Regions from separate parts of the Lactobacillus sp. M0396 genome, predicted to be linked through region 2. Evidence: predicted binding sites of a transcription regulator. Region 2 holds the regulator's gene; each other region holds the start of a gene.

Region 1 (6,333 bases), 190 kb from region 2:
TTAGGCAGGTCAATTTCAGTCATTCCCGGTTTAACTTGGGACAAATTTGCATTAAGAATTTCACCTCTAATTCTATATCCTTCAGAATTTTCAGCTTGATCCAATTGCTTTTGGAGCTTAACTATTTTTTTGGCTAATTTTTTATGCTCGTTTTTTACAACTCGTTCAATTTGACTTGACTTTTGTCTTACCCAATCCTGATTTGATTGATATTGATAAAAACTGTCTAAAGCATGATTAATATCTGGATCAGAACTTTCTTTAGTTAGGTTAAGATGGTAAGGCAAATAAGGAAAAATCTTTCGCTTATTATTTGGTGTTTTCAGAATAAAAGCACCTTTTTTATTAAACTGATCCATAAAAGTTTTAAAAGACGAATAAGAAAAATCGTCTTCCAAATAACCTGCAAGCTCTTGACGATCGTCTCGATCAATCCCCCCAATCTGACCGGCGAATTTTTCAGGATCGGAATTCGAAGCCCTTTTATTAAACTCTGTTTCCGTCATCTTGAAACCATCAATACCAGATATAAGAGGAGGTAACTCATATTTAGCTTTGGGTAAGAGTAACCGCACTCTATTTTCATCAGGATTAATTCTTTTGAGCAAATCAATTATACGTCCATTTTTCTGGTCATAAAGAATAACATTGCTATGTCTGCCCATTAGCTCCAACGATAAGACTAACTGAACTTGATCTCCAAGCTCATTACGATTACTAAAATAAAAATTGACAATACGGTCAACTCCTAGTTGGTCAATTGACTGTAGAATTGAGCCTTCTAAATATTTACGTAACACCATAACAAAAGTTGGTGCCTTATCAGGATTAGCAATAGTTTGCTCAATAATATAAAAACGTGGATACTGAGCATTGGCAGATAATAGTAATTGTATATTTTTTCTGTCTTTTCTAAAAGTTAGCACTAGATCTTGTTCAAATGGTTGATAAATTTTGGAAAGCCTGCCACTTTCTATTTTTGGTTTAACATCATTTAGCAGGCTATGTATAAACAAACCATCAAAAGCCATAATATCACCTCAAAACACGCTTTCTATTATACCAAGTATTAGGCGATAAGTGCTTGTTTAAAATATATTTTATTTATAATCTTAAAATAGAGTACCACTAATTATATAGTAATCATTTTTGAAATAACTAAAGAAATCATTGCAAAAAACTGATATACTGGTAATATAGATTTAAAGTTATCAGTATAAATATTTATAAGCTAAAAATAATAGTAACAAATATTACTATACAATTAAGCATGAATGTTTCACAACTTTTCGTTTAGCTTTTTATGCATTTTCATGCTTTTAATATTGCTTAAATTTAAGTTTATAAAATATTTTTATGTTTTGTTTTAATCAGAAAAGGTAGTTAAATGGACGTTTTATCTTTTAGCACAATTGCTGGAAATATTAAAAACGAAATAAATAAAAAGTGTGGGTTAAATCTTTCGCAAACCAGAATTTTGCTTTATTTTTACCATAATGGTAATACTGCTTTAAAAATGGGAGATTTAGCTGAAAAATTAAAAATATCACTTTCAACATTAAGCAGACAATTGCAGCAAAAGAAAACCATGAGTTTTGTAACAATTAGAAGGTCAGAAAGTGACTCAAGCAAAACAGTTCTGTTAAATGATCTGGGGTTGAAAAAAATTTCTGAACTGAGAAACGTTTTAAAAGAAATAGAAGCATCACTTTTGCATGGTTTAACAGAGCAAGAAATAAAAGCATTTGACCAAACTTTTGCTAAACTAGTGCAGAAAACAGAGAGAACAAGTTCGCTGTAGTTGATGGTCGAAACACTTATTTTTTTATGCTATAATTCTTGTATGTTGTACACACAAAAGCGAAAGGTAAGTTAGATGAAGATTGCTTTAGTTACTGATAGTACTAGTGCCATAACAAAACAAGAGGCAGAAAGAAATAACATTATTGTTGTTTCAATTCCAATCATTATAGGTAAAAAAGAGTATTTGGAAAATGTTGATATAACTTCTGATCAGCTTTTTAAAATGCAGAGAGAGGGCGCAGATTTTCCTAAAACTTCTCAACCAAGTACTGGCGATTTAATTCGTCTTTTTGACAGCCTAAATGATAAGGGTTATGAAGCCATTATTGCTATTACACTTTCCAGCGGGATTTCTGGTTTTTATCAAACATTATGTAATATTGCTGAAAATCATCCAAAATATAATTTACATGCAATTGATACAAGAATGACTGTTCGCTTACAAGGAAATTTGGTTTTGGCAGCAGCCAAAATGATAAAAAATGGTCTTGATCTGGATACAATTTTAACTCGACTCGAAAAGATCCGTTCAACTATTGATGAAATATTCGTGGTTAATGATTTAAATAATTTAAGTAGAGGAGGGCGCTTAAGCAATGCCGGTGCTTTTATCGGCTCAATGCTAAATATCAAGCCGCTGCTTACTTTTAAAGACGGCAATATAGTAGCTTTTGACAAAATTCGTTCTATGAAACGAGCTTTTATCAAAATTAAAAAATTAACGGTAAAGAAAATAGATCAATTGCCTTATAAAGATAAAATCAAGCTCTTTATTATTGACTCCAATGACAGCAGTCAGGTAGACGAAGCTAAAGCATTTTTAACAGAAAAATTTCCAGAGCAAAACATTTCCGTTACGAAATTTAGCCCTGTTATTGCCACGCATCTAGGAGAAAAGTCTTTTGCCATTGGATGGATGATTGATATTGATAAAATCGATTTGACTAAATAAAAGCAACCTTTTGTAAGATTGCTTTTTTTGTTACAGAAGTATGAGGATATTTATGAAAAAGCAAATGGATCAAATAACAAAATGGGCTGTAGAGTTACAGAGTATTGCTCAAAACGGTATAGAATATGGTTATGATCGTTTTGATCGGGAGCGCTACGAACAAGTAAGAAAGATTGCTACCGAAATGATGGCAGCAAAAACTGGACTATCAATAAATGTTGTTAAAGGCTTGTTCAGTAGTGATGATGGGTACCAGACACCTAAAGTTTCTACTCGAGCTGCAATTTTTAGTAAACAAAAAATCTTACTGGTTAAAGAGACTACAGATAATTTATGGTCAATGCCTGGTGGTTGGTGTGAACCTAATATAACTGTTAAAGAAAATTGTATAAAAGAAGCCGAAGAGGAATCTGGGCATAAAATTGAAGTTGAACAAATTATTGCAGTGAATAACCATTCAACTAATATTTATGGTAAAAAGCGAATTAAAAGAGCTATTAATGTTTGTAATGTCATCTTTTTATGTAAAGACTTGGGTGGGAAATTTTCAAAAAATACCGAGACTGATAAATGTTCATTTTTTGAACTCGATAATTTACCACCTTTGTCATTGCCACGAAATTCTTTAGCAGAAATAAAAATGTGTTTTGAAGCGAATCAAAATCCTAACTGGCAAACAAAATTTGAATAAAAAACAGGCTCTGCATCAAGCCTGTTTGTGATCACTGTTCTTTTTATCTGCTTTTGAGATCTCATTTAAAGCAGCACGTTGCTTTTTTTGATCAACATGAGTATATAAATCGGTTGCTGAAGTTCCTTTTTGGCCCAGTTGCTGAGCCACCAACACTTGGTCTTTGGTTACACCATATAGTTCAGAAGCCACTGTGTGACGTAATTTATGAGGAGTGAGGGGGTGCCCAAAAGCAGCTGAATATTTATTGACCATTTTCTCGATAGCGCTAGTAGTGATCCGACGTGTTTTATTATGCCAGCGAGTCAGGAAAAATGCTGAATCGCTTTTGACTGCCAAATAACGTTGCTTTCTTATTTTCTTATACTCTCTGATGTAAACCAACGTCCATTCAGCAATTGGCACGCTGTCTCGTTGGCCACCTTTGCGGGTTACGTCCAATGTGGCCTTTTTAAAATTAATGTCTGGCAAATCAATTCCTGCACATTCAGAAACTCTTATTCCAGTTCCTAAAATTAAAGCAATAATTGCCATATCGCGTTCTTTATTTGCTTTAAATCCTGGTAAAGCATGTTTATTGCATTTAAATTCATAATTATTTTCAATAAAATCCAAAAACTGGTATTTTAATTTTCCTGTGTACATGTGCGATTCAAGAACATGGGCTCGATAGTTTAAAGTTTCCGTATTATTAAGAGAATCAATTTTGAGCATAACATTGCGTTCAAAGTACGGTTTGCCATTTATATTATCAGCAGTAATGGTTAAAAACTTAAAAAGGGATCTCAAGGCATTAATAGACCGATTTATTGTTGTAGGCGAATTCAAGTTGCCTTGCTTATTCTTAGTATGACCTAAATAATTAATGTAAAGCATAATGTCATTGCGTTGCAGGTGAGCTAAAGTTTGAGTTTCAATACTTTTGTTATTTTCAGCTTTTGAAATGCCTTCATGACGGAGCCAGTCAAAAAATCTTCTGATTTCTGTTAGATACTGATAGGATGTAGCTAAAGAGTGACTTGTGCCAAAATTGTATTCTTTAACAAAATCAGGCATTTTATTTAATTCTTCATCAATTAGATCTAAATATTTCTTTGTTTCCACGTAATAAATTTCTCCTAGCTTCAAATATTAAGTTATATAATTCATTATAAAACAAAACTAGAATGTATGTTTGTGTCGTGTATACTTATTATGGAATAGAGGAGAGGGAAAGGCGAAAATTACATTTAATGAAACAAAATACTGCTTTGGTATTTTAAAGATAAATCTTTTAAAAGTTTGAATTGAAATTTCGCCTTTAATTGAAATTAATCTAAAAAATCATATTCAGCTTTGCTAAAAAACATTCAACGAATACAAAATAACTAAACTTGTTTATTGTTTTAATATCTTTCATTAAAATTATAGTTTTAATGAAAGCAACTATAAAATTCTTTAATAGTTAGCACGTTTAGAAGTTGAAAAAAATTATGTGAGCAGACTTTTTATACTTAAAATTGAGATTTTAACCATTATTACTCAACTGTTATCAAAGCAATTCTTAATTAACTTAATTAAAATATATCAACGCAATTTTATAGACTTTCAATATTAATTAACAAAACACTTTTATTAATAAAAATTCAAGTCATTTCTGATGAGACTCAGAGGCAACTCGATGACCAATTGATAAATTATGCATTCATTTTGATTTTAACGAGCTCTGAATTGACCTGTGACAATCTCAAAGTAAAATTATTTTGTTTAAGTCAAATGCAGTCTCAATCTCATAAGCTCTCTTTCAATTTTTTTGTTTTACTTTACATAATATATATTATACGAAGCAAAATCAATGAAAGAAGTATTTCTGACATTCTGATACTACTCTATTTTCATCAAAGTATATCTCTAATTAGATTATATTAGTAATATTGGTAAAACTAATTTTTATTTAGATTGTCATAAATTTGCTTTTGAACTAAAAATTGTATCTTACATTAGGTAAAATAATACTTATTGTTTGTGAAATTTGTAAATTAAATAATTACTAAACCATTTTCTTCATATTATTTGATTTATTTAAACTTTTTACGTTATAAGTGTAAAAATATAAATAAAAGCGTTTTCTATAATAGATAAATATATAAAAACAATTGGATTTTGATTTTTCACTTAAGCGCTTTTCTCCTTGCCCCTCTAGCAAGCGAATCCATACTTTGATATAATATTTGCCACTCTTTCCTTTTTCACTTTAAGTTTAATTAATTGGTGCTTTTTTATTTTATTTTTCCAAAAAATAGCTTACAATACTATGTGGGGTATAGTTTAAAACATTTAGTTTGAGTATAATTTTGCCAAAAGCAAGTGTTTTATTCATTATTATTTTTGTTTTATTGTTTATTTCTATAATTAATCTGTTATTATAGAATATGGAATTATTTTTTGAAAGGGTTGAATTTATTCCATGAGTATAAATTTAGGAAAAGAAATATGCCGTAGGCGGCGCGAACAAAAGTTGACCCAGGAGGATCTCGCTGAACTAAGTGACTTATCGGTTAACTTTATTTCTCGTTTGGAAAGAACAAAAAATCAAAACATTAGTATTCAAAAGCTCGATTCAATTGCCAGAGCTTTAAATACCACTACACCAGATATTATCATGAATGCTTACCGCTTTAAGGAAGTTAAAGTAGAAAATCATCAAGATAATACTCCTGTATTTATTAAGAAGGTTCTTAATGAACTTAGAAAAATGTCACCTGACAAAGCTGAAAGAGTATGTAAATCATTCATTATTTTGGCCAAGGAAATTAACAAAGATTAAAAAAAGCACGAAATAGTTAAATCTATTTCGTGCTTTTTAAATTACTTAAATGCTTCAGTTAACGGTGGAACAACCTGTTTT
Region 2 (6,333 bases):
AGCGCGTCAAAAAAGTTGCCCAACCGGATAATATTTTGCTGGTAGTAGATGCCATGACCGGTCAAGCAGCAACTGATGTTGCAAAGGGCTTTGACAAACGTTTAGACATCACCGGAGTTATTTTGACCAAACTTGATGGTGATACTCGTGGCGGTGCCGCTTTATCCATTAGAGCAGTAACCGGCAAGCCAATTATTTATACTGGTCAGGGTGAAAAATTAACTGACCTTGAACAATTCTATCCTGATCGTATGGCTTCTAGAATTCTAGGTATGGGTGATATGCTGACTTTAATTGAAAAAGCTCAGCAGGATTATGATGCCAAAAAAGCTGAAGAAGTTGCTGAAAAAATGAAAGAAAATACTTTCGATTTCAACGACTTTGTTGATCAGATTGAGCAAGTTGAAAAAATGGGTCCACTTGACCAGCTGATGAAGATGATTCCAGGAATGGCAAATAATCCACAGCTTAAGAACGTCAACTTCGATAAAAAGCAAATTGTTTATGTGAAAGCAATTATTTCATCAATGACAGAAGAAGAGCGAGAAAATCCAGAGTTGCTTAATCCTAGTCGCAGAAGAAGAATAGCAGCTGGATCTGGTCGACCGGTAGTTGAAGTCAACAGAATGATTAAGCAATTTAAGCAGGCTCGCGATATGATGAGCAAAATTACTAAGGGTAATTTTAAGGGAATGGATAATTTGCCAGGAATGAATTCTCCAATGGGTCGGATGGCCATGAGACATATGGGTAAAAAATTTAAGAAAAATAAGAAAAAACGGATGAAGGTCAAGAGATATCATTCATAAAAAATCACCTGTTAAGTAAAAACACTTTACACCCTTTTAAAAAAGTGCTATATTATTTAACGTAACTTTTAGGAGGAAAAAAATTTATGTCAGTAAAAATTCGTTTGCGCCGTATGGGTGCTAAAAGAAAGCCATTTTATAGAATCGTTGTAGCTGATTCCAGAATGCCACGCGATGGTCGTTTTATTGAAGAAGTCGGTTACTATAATCCAGTTTCAGTTCCTAAGGAATTGAAATTAGACGAAGATAAAATTTTTGAATGGTTGCAAAAGGGTGCTCAACCTTCAGATACTGTGCGTTCACTACTTTCTGGTGCAGGCTTAATGAAGAAACTGCATGATTCAAAATTTAATAAATAGTGAATCGTTAGTTAAAAGTTTGAAGTTAACTGCTTCAAGCTTTTTTCTTTGAGTAGGAGAAACTATGCAATTTTATGATGTTGCGCGAATATTATCTACCCATGGTCTTAAAGGAGAAGTAAAAGTTGCTTTAATTACGGATTTTCCGGAAGAACGCTTTGCTGCAAAGCAAGAATTGGCTTTAAAAGCTAATCAACAAAAAAAGTTGACGGTTAAAACCAGCAGACCTTTTAAACAGTTCTGGCTGGTTCAATTTAATGAAATCACTGATATTGATAGTGCTAAGAAATTAGTCGGCGAAACTTTAGTTGTTAGCGAGCAAAATCAGCATGAACTTCCAGATGGCGCATATTATTATCGCGATATTCTAGGCTGTAAAGTGATAGATAATCATTCTGGGGTTAAGCTGGGTCAAATAACCGGTATCGAAACTCCAGGAGCAAATGATGTTTGGGAAATTACCGAAGAAAATGGTAATGAGTATTTAATTCCCTATATAGATCAAGTTGTTAAAAAGATAGATGTTGAACATAAAAAAGTTTTTGTAGAACTTTTGGAAGGATTACGCAATGAAGATTAACGTATTGACGCTTTTTCCCGATATGTTTACACCATTGACAACTTCAATGCTTGGAAGAGGTCTTGAAGATGGCAGATGGCAACTCAATTTAGTCAATTTTCGTGATTTTACCACGGATATTCATCATCACGTTGATGACAGTCCTTATGGTGGCGGAGCAGGCATGGTCTTGCAAATTATGCCGATCAAAAAAGCACTTGATTCGATCGCAAATAAGGGCAAAGTAATTATTACTGCACCACAAGGCAAAACTTTTAATCAAAAAATAGCACAAGAATGGTCTAAAGAAGAGAACCTTACATTTATTTGTGGTCATTATGAAGGCTTTGATCAGCGCATCTATGATTTGGCAGATGAAACAGTTTCAATTGGTGATTATGTCTTAACTGGTGGTGAATTACCTGCAATGAGTATGATTGATGCTACTGTTAGATTGATTCCGGGTGTTTTGGGAAATATTGCCTCACCAGTAGAGGAGAGTTTCACTCGTGGTTTGCTGGAATATCCACAATATACCAGACCAGAAGATTTTGAAGGAAAGAAAGTACCTGAAGTATTAACATCTGGAAATCACCAAAAGATTGATGAGTGGCGTCATAAGGAAGCTTTGCGGGCAACCTACTTGTACAGACCGGATTTACTTGAAAATTATAATTTAAGTAAAGAAGAAAAGAGAATGTTGACGGAAATAGAGCAGGAAAAAGATCAAACTTGATTTTAATTGCTATTTTTGCTAATATAATTGAGGTGTAATTTATTTTTGCACTAATAGTTAGGGGTGTTCCGCTGACGTGAATGACGTGAATGAATGCCGGAGAAGGAGAAAATAAAAATGGATCCATTAATTCAAGAATTAACTAAAGAACAATTACGTGACGATATTCCTGACTTCCGTGCAGGAGACACAGTTCGTGTCCACGTGCGTGTTGTCGAAGGTTCACATGAACGTATTCAGATGTTTGAAGGCGTTGTTATTAAGCGTAAGGGCACTGGAATTGGTGCCAGCTATACTGTACGTAAGATGGCATCTGGTGTTGGTGTTGAACGTACTTTTCCAGTAAACGATCCACGTGTTGCCAAGGTTGAAGTATTACGTCACGGGCGTGTACGTCGTGCTAAACTTTACTACTTACGTGATCGTCACGGCAAGTCTGCTAGAATTGCAGAAAAGCGTCGTTAAATTAACGCTTAAGTAAAGGAGAATCATTCCGTAAAGGGATGATTCTCTTTTTTGTTTATGTTAAAATCTTCAGCAAAATATTTTTTATGGAGGGTAGAATTATGAATGAACCATTTTTATTAAATTTTGATACTAGTCCAAAAGCAGTTCTAGAACCAGAGCACGAAAAAGAAATTAATCACTTTCATTTTCAACCTAAATTGCTGTTTGCATTTTTAACTACAGCTGCAATCAACAAATTTTTAGTTGGTCGTCCTCATAAACAAGTGGGATTTTTTGAATGTTTTGAAGGAAAAACTCCCATTTATGAAGTTGATTTAGATGGAGCAAAGTTTACCCTTTGTCAGGCTAAAATGGGGGCCGCGGCCGCTGTGCAACTGTTAGATTGGTTAATAGGCTACGGTGTTAAACAGATTTTAGCAGTTGGCTCAGCAGGTTGTTTGGTTGATTTACCGGAAAATTATTTTCTCGTGCCTATAAAAGCCATAAGAGACGAAGGTACGTCATTTCATTATTTAAATCCAGAGACATTTGTCATGTTAGAATCCGCATTTTTAGACAAAACAAAGAAGCTAATGAACGAAAATGGATTTACGGTTAAAGAAGTAACTACGTGGACTACTGATGGTTTTTTTAGGGAAACTGCCAAGAAAGTAAAACAGGCTAAAGCATTGGGCGCCTCATGTGTTGAAATGGAATGTGCGGCACTCGCTGCTTGTGCACAATTTAGAGGAGTCGACTTTGCACAAATATTATTTACAGCAGATTCTCTTAAAGATGTAGAAAAGCATGAAGAAAGAGGCTGGGGCAGGGATGCTCATGAAGCAGCAATTAATTTAGCTGCCAATATCATTAGTAAAATTTAACCAAGTTTGTGAAAAAATACTTCCGTGGAACCAAAGTGAAACAGCGTTATTATTCACAAGCAAATAACATAAAAGCTTTAGAAATAGCATTTTTAAGTATAAAATCAATGTAAAGATTGTGAATTGATTTAAAGCATTAGTTGTGGAAAGTCAATTTCTTGCCATAATGACAGTATTTTGAGACGTTACGTTTGACTACTAACAGGAATTTTGCTAGGTAAATATCTAAAAATACTTAAAGTTCAAGCAAATCAAAATAATAGTCAAAATTAGTCTGATAAACCAGTGAGACCAAGTGATTTGTCCGTAAAGAAAAATTCCGTTTGCTAGAGCGGTAAGCAAAACTGCTACTAGAAATATAGTAGTTAAAAGTGGTTTTTTTAGAAAACTTCCGGCAATAATGCCTAATGCGGACAAGACGTTGATCATGATTAGCCAAATTGGCAAACTAGTAAAAGATGAAAAGCTGGCGCTAGTCATAAGAACACCATATATAATAGTTAAAGAGATTGTTAGATATGACATTTTTATACCTCCTGCTAAAATTTAATCATCTGGGGTCGACCCTACGTCAAGGAGATAATTATGTATTTGAAAGAATTTATTCAAAAGGAAAATACTACACGTGATACAGTTAGACATTATATCTACTTAAGCTTATTAAATCCTGGTCGTAAGGGAAGAAACTATTGGTTTACTGAAGACGAAACTGATATTTTTGAAGCAATTAAAGAGTTCCAAGACTTAGGTTTTTCGCTTCAAGAAATAAAGGACATAAAAAAACTACACGATGAATCGTGTAGTACTGAAAAGCAGCGTAAACAGAACTTAAAGTTAATTAAGGATAAAATCGCTGTTATAAATGCAAAAATAAACAAATTAAAAATGCAGGAAAAAGTCCTGGAAGAAGTAAAAGAAACTATGGAGAAAAAAGCATTATTGAAACTCGTAAAAAATAATTTTTATTTATCCCAATAATGCTATAAAGTTCTTTTGTTAAATAATAGTGTTACGGTACAGTCCAACTACTTTACCTAAAATGTGGACGCTTGACAATATGATCGGTGCCATCGTATCATTTTCAGGCTGTAAACGATAGTGACCTTTTTCCTTGTAAAATCGTTTTACAGTTGCTTCATTTTCATCTGTCATTGCTACTACAATTTCACCGTTAATAGCTGAAGATTGTTTGCGGACAATTACATTATCTCCGTTTAAAATACCAGCATTAATCATACTTTCTCCATGTACTCTCAACATAAAGAGATCGCCAGCATCGTTTGCTAAATCAGGAGGCAAAGGGAAATAGTCTTCTATGTCTTCAACAGCTAAAATAGGTTGACCAGCAGTCACATCACCAACAACTGGAATTTCTTTTGGTTGGACGCCAATTGCTTTTTTCCCTTCATCGGTTATTTCTAATGCTCTTGGTTTTGTAGCATCCTTTATTATTAAGCCCTTGTTTTCAAGCCTTGATAAATGGCCGTGTACAGTAGAAGTGGAAGATAAATCTACAGCATGACATATTTCACGCACAGTTGGAGGAAAGCCCCTGTCTTCAACCGTTTCATATATATAGCGTAAAATTTGTAACTGCTTATTGTTTTGTTTTGTAGTCATAGTTATCTCCAGTATTATAAACGTCTTTAATACTTTTAATTCTAGCAGATAATTTGGTATAGTACAAACAAGCGTTCTGAAAATTTTAAACTTTTTTTATTACAAATAATAATGTAGACTTTTTTAAGAGAGGTGCTAAAAATGAATGAAGATCTTGAGAAAAAACTAATAAATCGAATAAATGAACTTTATCATAAAAAGGAATCTGTTGGACTAACAGAAGGCGAGGAAATAGAACGAAAGAAATTACATCAGGAATTTATTAAGAACTTCAGAGCAGGCTTTAAACAAGATGTAGAGAATTTAGTGATAATTGATAAAAATGGCAAAGAAATTACTTCTGAAAAAGCGAAAAAAGCTCAAAGAAAAAAAGGTTTAAGAAAAGATTAACTTTGATCTTTAATTTTACTGTATTTTTAGGTAAGATATACCTATTGGACAAATTGAGGTGATTATTTTATGAACTTAGGATTAGCGATTTTTCTGATTGTTATAGCATTAATATTAGGACTTGTAGGAGGCTTTTATGGTGCAAGAGCATATATGAAAAAATATTTTAAGGATAATCCGCCAATCAGTGAAGATATGATTGTTGCCATGATGTCTCAAATGGGCCAAAAGCCTTCAGCTAAGAAGGTAAACCAAGTGATGAACATGATGAAGCACCAAAAATAAAAACTTACTAGATTGAAATAGTGTGGCGGAGAATAAACTCTCCGCTTTTTTACTGAATTTTTAGGTGAATAATGGGTATATTTTTTAAATTAGGTTGGTTTTTTAAAAAAGAAAAAAAGCGTTACCTAATTGGTATTACGTTTTTGGCACTTACTTCAGTTGTGAACTTGGTGCCACCGAGAATCTTAGGTCTAATGGCTGATCAATTAGATGAAGGACATATTAGTTGGCAAGAATATGGTCT
Region 3 (6,333 bases), on a different contig from region 2:
TGACATGTTTGCGCGGTAAACCAGTTAGTTCCTGGTACATATTAGTAATTGCGTCAACTGGATTGGTAATGGCAACCAAAATACCATTGAAGCCACTCTTCTTGATTGACTCCGCAATGTCTCCAATTCGCTCACGGTTATAATTCAATTCTGCAAAACGCTCACCGCCTGCTTCCAACTCAATATTTCCAAAAGCACTAATGACAATGTCTGCATCCTTGAGGGCGGAATAATCATTGATCGTAATAGTAGTGTGATGCTTCAAATTTGCCATCGCGTCTTGAAAATCAAGCTGATCTGCTCTAACCTTTGCTTCATTAACATCAATCATAACGAGGTCATCTACTAAACCCGTTAATATTAACTGCTGCGCTACCGTACTGCCAACGTGACCGTCACCGATAACTCCTATTTTATTACTCATAATTTTCCCTCCTACTTGTTTTTTCAAAATTATGTAATATCTATTATATACAAAATAATGATAAAAATAAAATTATTTTTAAAAAAATATTAGGTTTTTGCAATTATTGCTAAATATAAATTAAAACTCCCTGTTTTTAAATTTTTGCCTCTAAGAAAGCGTATACTAAAGAAAGGAGGTACATTATGAGACAAATTAAAATTGGCAACACCAACTTTTCTGGTTCAGCCATTGCACTCGGAATTATGCGCATGAATAAACTGACTGTTGATGAAGCTGTCAAGGCATTAGAAACTGCCCATGAAACTGGTATTAACTATATTGATTCAGCTGATGTTTATGGTCATGGTAAATCTGAAGAAATTTTCGGAGAAGCATTACAAAAATCAACCTTAAAACGCGACGATTTTTACATTCAATCAAAGACTGGAATTTATGAAAATCCTGAGTTAGATTATAAAACTACCAGGTATGATTTTTCTAAGAAATATCTGATTAATGCTGTGGATGGCATTCTTTCTCGCATGAGAATTGATTACTTAGACAGTTTGCTGTTGCACAGACCGGATGCTCTGATGGATCCTGCAGAAATCGCTGCTGCCTTTGATGAATTACAAAGAGACGGCAAAGTGCGTCACTTTGGCGTTTCCAACTTCAACCCGATGCAAGTCGATTTACTGCAGAGTGGAGTTAGTCAAAGACTGTTAATTAATCAACTGCAATTAAGTGTCATGCATACTGGTCCAATTGACTTCAATATTCACACTAATATGACGGATGAGCGGAGTATTGATCATGACCGTGGCGTTTTAGATTACTCACGCTTGCACAATATGACCGTTCAGGCATGGTCACCTTTCCAATACGGTCAAATTGAAGGCAATTTCATTGGAAATCCTAAGTTTCCGGAGGTTAATGATGCCTTGCAAAAAGTAGCTGAGCAAAAAGGTGTTTCTAAAAATGCTGTTGCTGCTGCATGGATTTTAAGGCATCCGGCAAATACACAAGTTATTATCGGTACGATGACACCAGCTCATATCATCGACAGTGCCAAGGGAGCAGATATTTCACTTACTGCTCAGGAATGGTATGACATTTATCTAGCTGCTGGTAATGATTTGCCTTAAAATTAGCTGATAACACAAAAATCCTAACGCAATTTTACGTTAGGATTTTTTTTGCCAATATTAATCAATTGACTTGGATTTTCTACTGTAACTATTAGGTATATTGAGTTTTTTACGGTATTTAGCAATCACTCGTCGACTTAAAGTCACATCATGCGCTGCAAAAATTTCTACTAATTGCTGATCACTTAAGGGAGCACGGACATCTTCTTTCATGGCATTTATTAAATCATGAGTACTATAAGAAAGACTGGTTAAATTCTGCTTTAATTTTAGTGACAAAAAAAGCTGTGTCACTAACTGCTCTTTTGGCTTTAATACCATTTTTTGCAATCGTGTCATCGGCTTTTCCTCCTCTTACTTAAGAATGACTGTCAATTTAATTATACTACACCTATCATTCCTAAAAAGATTGACAATTGAGTTAAATTATTTGACGTTAAATATCATTAATTTCATTTGCTAACTTGGGACTGATAGCAAAACTAGTTTCAGAAATTAGCGGAATATCTTTCATCAACAATAAAATTAAATTAAGCCTTGACTTTAATTTTTTATTTTTTTATAATTCGGTTATTGAAGTTGGAGGTAAGGGTAATGATTCAATTTAGTCAAAAAGAAAATCAACTAAATAATCGTTATTATCTTAGCTACTATAGATAAGAGTTTGGGTTCATCTAGGTGGATTCAAACTAAACACAAGTTTGAATTTATCTATGATGGCTAAGACTCTTTTAGTTTGGTTAGCCACATAGCTTTCTAAGTGGCTGACCACATTCAATCGTTTTTGGCAATAAAAATTTTTGTGTACCCGCTTAGAAATAAGTGGGTATTTTTTATGGAGGCAGAAAATGCATTTCAAGAAATTGATCACAGGAATTAGTATTGTCGGATTAATGGCACTGGGAGGGTGCAGCAGCAAAAAAGCCAGCAAGGTGCCTGAGGTTAAACATGTTGGTATCTTACAAGTAGTGCAGCACCCTTCTTTAGATAAGGCATACAAAGGTTTTAAAAAGGGACTAAAAGAAAGTGGTTTTGTTGAGGGTAAAAATCTTAAAATTGACTACCAGAATGCACAAAACAATCAAGACAATCTGAAAAGTATGAGTGAAAAACTGGTTAATGAAAAATCAGATTTGATTTTGGGTATTGCCACTCCGGCTGCACAGAGCGTTGCTAATGCGACCCAAAAAATACCAACTGTTGTTACTGCTGTAACTGACTTGAAAGCGGCTAAGCTAGTTGATTCAGATGCTAAACCTGGCAGAAACATTACGGGAACAACAGATATGGTTTCAATTAAACGCCAGATCAAACTGCTCCTGTCAATTGTTCCGAAGGCTAAAACTATCGGTATCATGTACAACGCTGGTGAATCAAACTCTAAAATACAGGCCGATTTAGCAACAGCTGCACTGAAAAAAGCAGGAGTGAAAGTTTTGATTAAAACCGCAAATACAACTAATGATGTCCAGCAAGTAACTGAAACGCTTGCGTCTAAAGTTGACGGTATTTTCGTTCCTACCGATAATACTTTCGATTCAGCTGCTTCTGTAGTTGGAAAAGTAGTCAAAGAAAAGAAAGTTCCCCTGGTAGCAAGTTCCGTTGATCAAGTTAGAACAGGTGGTTTGGCCTCAATCGGAATTGATTACGAACTATTAGGAGAACAAACTGGCAAAATGGCTGCAAAAATCTTATCTGGAAAAGCTAAGCCAGCTAACATGCTGGTTGAAAGAGCACATGATATGAAATTAGTTGTTAATAAGAGCATGGCAAAAGCACTGGGAATTGATCCTAAATCAATCAAAGCACCTAAATAATTTTAAGTTGATATAAAAAGGCCACTGAACAGTGAAATAAATAGCGAAAGCGCAAAGCTTTGTTGCTTATTTCAAACGGGTGACCTTTTTATTTTGCCTTTGCTTTAAGTGATCATAAATATTATTATTTTTACAAGCTAAATTTATTATTTCTTGACTTTTTCTTCTTTGTTTTTTATAATCTTCTCATTAAGGTTGGAGGTAAAGTTTTATGAAATGTAATCTAATACGAGTCTCACAACTGAATAACCGTTATTACTTTAGCTATTTTAGATAAGGTTTGGGTTCATCTAGATGAATTCAAACCAGACTCAAGTTTTGAATTTATCTATGATGGCTAAAGTCCTTTAATTGCGGTTAGCCACATAGCTTCTAAGTGGCTAATCACAAATGATTATTACTAATAATTCTTGTATATCCACTTAGAAATAAGTGGATATTTTTTTACGGTCAGCAGGATTACGGAGGAACGAAAATGCGAATCAAGAAAATTATTATGGGAATGGCTTTAACTAGTCTGTTGCTGCTTAGTGGCTGCAGCAACAAGAAATCAGGAAGTACAGCAACTGTCAAACATGTGGGTATATTGCAAGTGGTGCAGCATCCCTCATTAGATGAGGCTAACAAAGGTTTCAAAGAAGGCTTGAAAGAAAATGGCTACGTTGAAGGCAAGAATCTAAAAATTGATTATCAAAATGCCCAAAATAGCCAAGACAATCTGAAAAGTATGAGTGAAAAACTAGTTAATGAAAAATCAGATTTAATTTTAGGAATTGCTACGCCGGCAGCGCAAAGCGTAGCAAATGCTACTGAAGATATTCCTATTGTAGTAACTGCAGTGACTGATCTAAAAGCTGCTAAATTAGTAAATTCAGATGCAAAACCTGGCAGAAATGTTACTGGAACTACTGACATGGTTTCAATTGATAAACAAATAAAATTGTTATTATCAATAGTGCCTAAAGCTAAAGCAATTGGCATCATGTACAATGCCGGTGAGGCCAATTCTAAAATTCAAGCGGATCTAGCTGTCAAAGCACTTAAAAAAGCCGGCGTTAAAGTTTTAATTAAGACAGCTAACACTACTAATGATGTCCAGCAAGTCACTGAAACTTTAGCTGGAAAAGTACAAGGAATTTACGTACCAACAGACAACACATTTGCTTCTGCTTCCTCAATTATTGGTAAAGTTGTTAAGGAAAAGAAAATCCCACTGGTAGCCGGTTCAACTGACCAGGTTAAAACTGGTGGCTTGGCTTCTATTGGAATAGATTACGAGGCGCTTGGTAAACAAACCGGTAAAATGGCTGCTAAAATTTTAGACGGTAAAGCTAAACCTAAAGATATGCCTGTTGAAAGGGCAACTGATTTGAAATTGGTGGTTAACAAGAAAATGGCAAAGGCACTTGGAATTGATCCTGCTTCAATTAAAGCACCTAAGTAAATTAAAGAAAGGCAGCGTGAATCAATAGTTATGTTGAATACATTTTGGGAGTTATTACTTTCATCTACTTCTCAAGGATTACTTTGGTCATTAATGGCAATCGGTGTTTACTTAACTTTTCGGATATTAGATCTAGCCGACATGACAGCTGAAGGCAGCTTTCCGTTAGGGGGAGCCGTTGCAACGATGTGTATTATTAAGGGAATTAATCCTGTTTTAGCAACTATTGCCGCATTTGTTGGCGGTTTGATTGCTGGCGTAGTTACTGGTATTTTGAACACCAAATTGCGTATTCCTTCCTTACTAGCAGGAATTATTACAATGACTGGCTTGTACTCCATTACTTCCAGAGTAATGCAAAACGCTGCTAATGTTTCATTGTTGGGCAAAGATACAGTTTTTACAATTGCGCAAAATTGGGGATTAAGTCGTAACAATGCAGTAATTGCGATGGGATTGATAATTGCACTTTTGGTTATACTATTATTAGTTGTTTTTTTCAAAACTGAAATTGGCCTAGCTATGAGAGCTACAGGCGACAATCCTCAAATGAGTGCCGCAAATGGTATCAAAACTCAAGGAATGAAAATTTTAGGCTATATGATTTCTAACGGATGCATTGCCCTGTCAGGTGGACTTTTAGCACAAAATAACGGCTTTGCCGATCTTAACTCTGGTGTTGGTACTCTGGTTATTGGATTAGCTTCAATTATTATTGCAGAAGTACTTATCAGGAATCTGCCAATTGGCGGTCGTTTACTTACTTTAGTTGTAGGTGCTATCATTTATAGACTGATTTTAGCCCTGGTATTCCAGATGAATGTAGAACCATCTGATGCAAAATTAGCTTCAGCTTTAGTTTTAGTTGTGTGCTTAACTTTGCCGAATTTCCACTTGCCACGCAATCTTAAAGGAGGAAAGCAAAATGCCAGAAGTACTAAAGATTAAAAATTTACATCAAACTTTTGAACAAGGAACTGTCAATGAAAACCGAGTTTTACGCGGAATTGACCTTAATTTAGAAGCCGGGGATTTTGTGACTATCATTGGTAGTAACGGAGCGGGTAAGTCTACCCTGCTCAATAGTATTGCTGGTACACTGCCTATTCAAGAGGGTCAGATTATTTTAAAAGGTACCGATATTACAAAAATGCCTGTTACTAAACGAGCAAAAAATATTAGTCGTGTATTTCAAGATCCTAAAATGGGAACAGCGGTCAGATTAACAGTTGAAGAAAATTTGGCTTTAGCGATGAAACGAGGCCAACGACGCGGTTTTCGTCCCGGCGTTAAAAAACAGGATAGAAAATTTTTCAAAAAACAGCTTGCACAACTTAACTTAAATTTGGAAAATCGTTTGGAAACTGAAATTGGACTTCTTTCCGGAGGTCAAAGACAAGCCATTACGCTTCTAATGGCGACTTTGCAGAGACCAGACTTGATTTTACTGGATGAACATACTGCGGCTCTTGATCCGCAAACCTCGATTACAGTCATGCAATTAACTGAAAAGTTAAT

The links. The regulator LexA, encoded in region 2, represses DNA repair genes until DNA is damaged. The targets are predictions, from matches to a motif close to CNAACANNTGTTNG.
Region 1: the regulator LexA is predicted to act here: its motif matches at 4,610-4,623, upstream of xerS (tyrosine recombinase XerS).
Region 3: the regulator LexA is predicted to act here: its motif matches at 2,245-2,258, upstream of H3T43_RS08755 (ABC transporter substrate binding protein).

Annotation. Positions count from the first base shown of each region.
Region 1 is NZ_JACFQE010000001.1:117,653-123,985, reverse strand. It holds gene H3T43_RS00585 (NFACT family protein) at 1-1,031, opposite strand, end outside; gene H3T43_RS00580 (MarR family winged helix-turn-helix transcriptional regulator) at 1,388-1,801, shown strand; gene H3T43_RS00575 (DegV family protein) at 1,877-2,755, shown strand; gene H3T43_RS00570 (NUDIX hydrolase N-terminal domain-containing protein) at 2,808-3,446, shown strand; gene xerS (tyrosine recombinase XerS) at 3,462-4,550, opposite strand; gene H3T43_RS00560 (helix-turn-helix domain-containing protein) at 5,893-6,252, shown strand; gene H3T43_RS00555 (manganese-dependent inorganic pyrophosphatase) at 6,294-6,333, opposite strand, start outside.
Region 2 is NZ_JACFQE010000001.1:304,169-310,501, reverse strand. It holds gene ffh (signal recognition particle protein) at 1-809, shown strand, start outside; gene rpsP (30S ribosomal protein S16) at 896-1,168, shown strand; gene rimM (ribosome maturation factor RimM) at 1,233-1,748, shown strand; gene trmD (tRNA (guanosine(37)-N1)-methyltransferase TrmD) at 1,738-2,463, shown strand; gene rplS (50S ribosomal protein L19) at 2,581-2,928, shown strand; gene H3T43_RS01455 (nucleoside phosphorylase) at 3,030-3,794, shown strand; gene H3T43_RS01450 (hypothetical protein) at 4,020-4,319, opposite strand; gene H3T43_RS01445 (MerR family transcriptional regulator) at 4,380-4,772, shown strand; gene lexA (transcriptional repressor LexA) at 4,791-5,414, opposite strand; gene H3T43_RS01435 (DUF896 domain-containing protein) at 5,556-5,804, shown strand; gene H3T43_RS01430 (YneF family protein) at 5,874-6,089, shown strand; gene H3T43_RS01425 (ABC transporter ATP-binding protein) at 6,161-6,333, shown strand, end outside.
Region 3 is NZ_JACFQE010000008.1:33,099-39,431, forward strand. It holds gene H3T43_RS08740 (L-lactate dehydrogenase) at 1-424, opposite strand, end outside; gene H3T43_RS08745 (aldo/keto reductase family oxidoreductase) at 610-1,551, shown strand; gene H3T43_RS08750 (hypothetical protein) at 1,612-1,893, opposite strand; gene H3T43_RS08755 (ABC transporter substrate binding protein) at 2,448-3,371, shown strand; gene H3T43_RS08760 (ABC transporter substrate-binding protein) at 3,847-4,815, shown strand; gene H3T43_RS08765 (ABC transporter permease) at 4,849-5,763, shown strand; gene H3T43_RS08770 (ABC transporter ATP-binding protein) at 5,741-6,333, shown strand, end outside.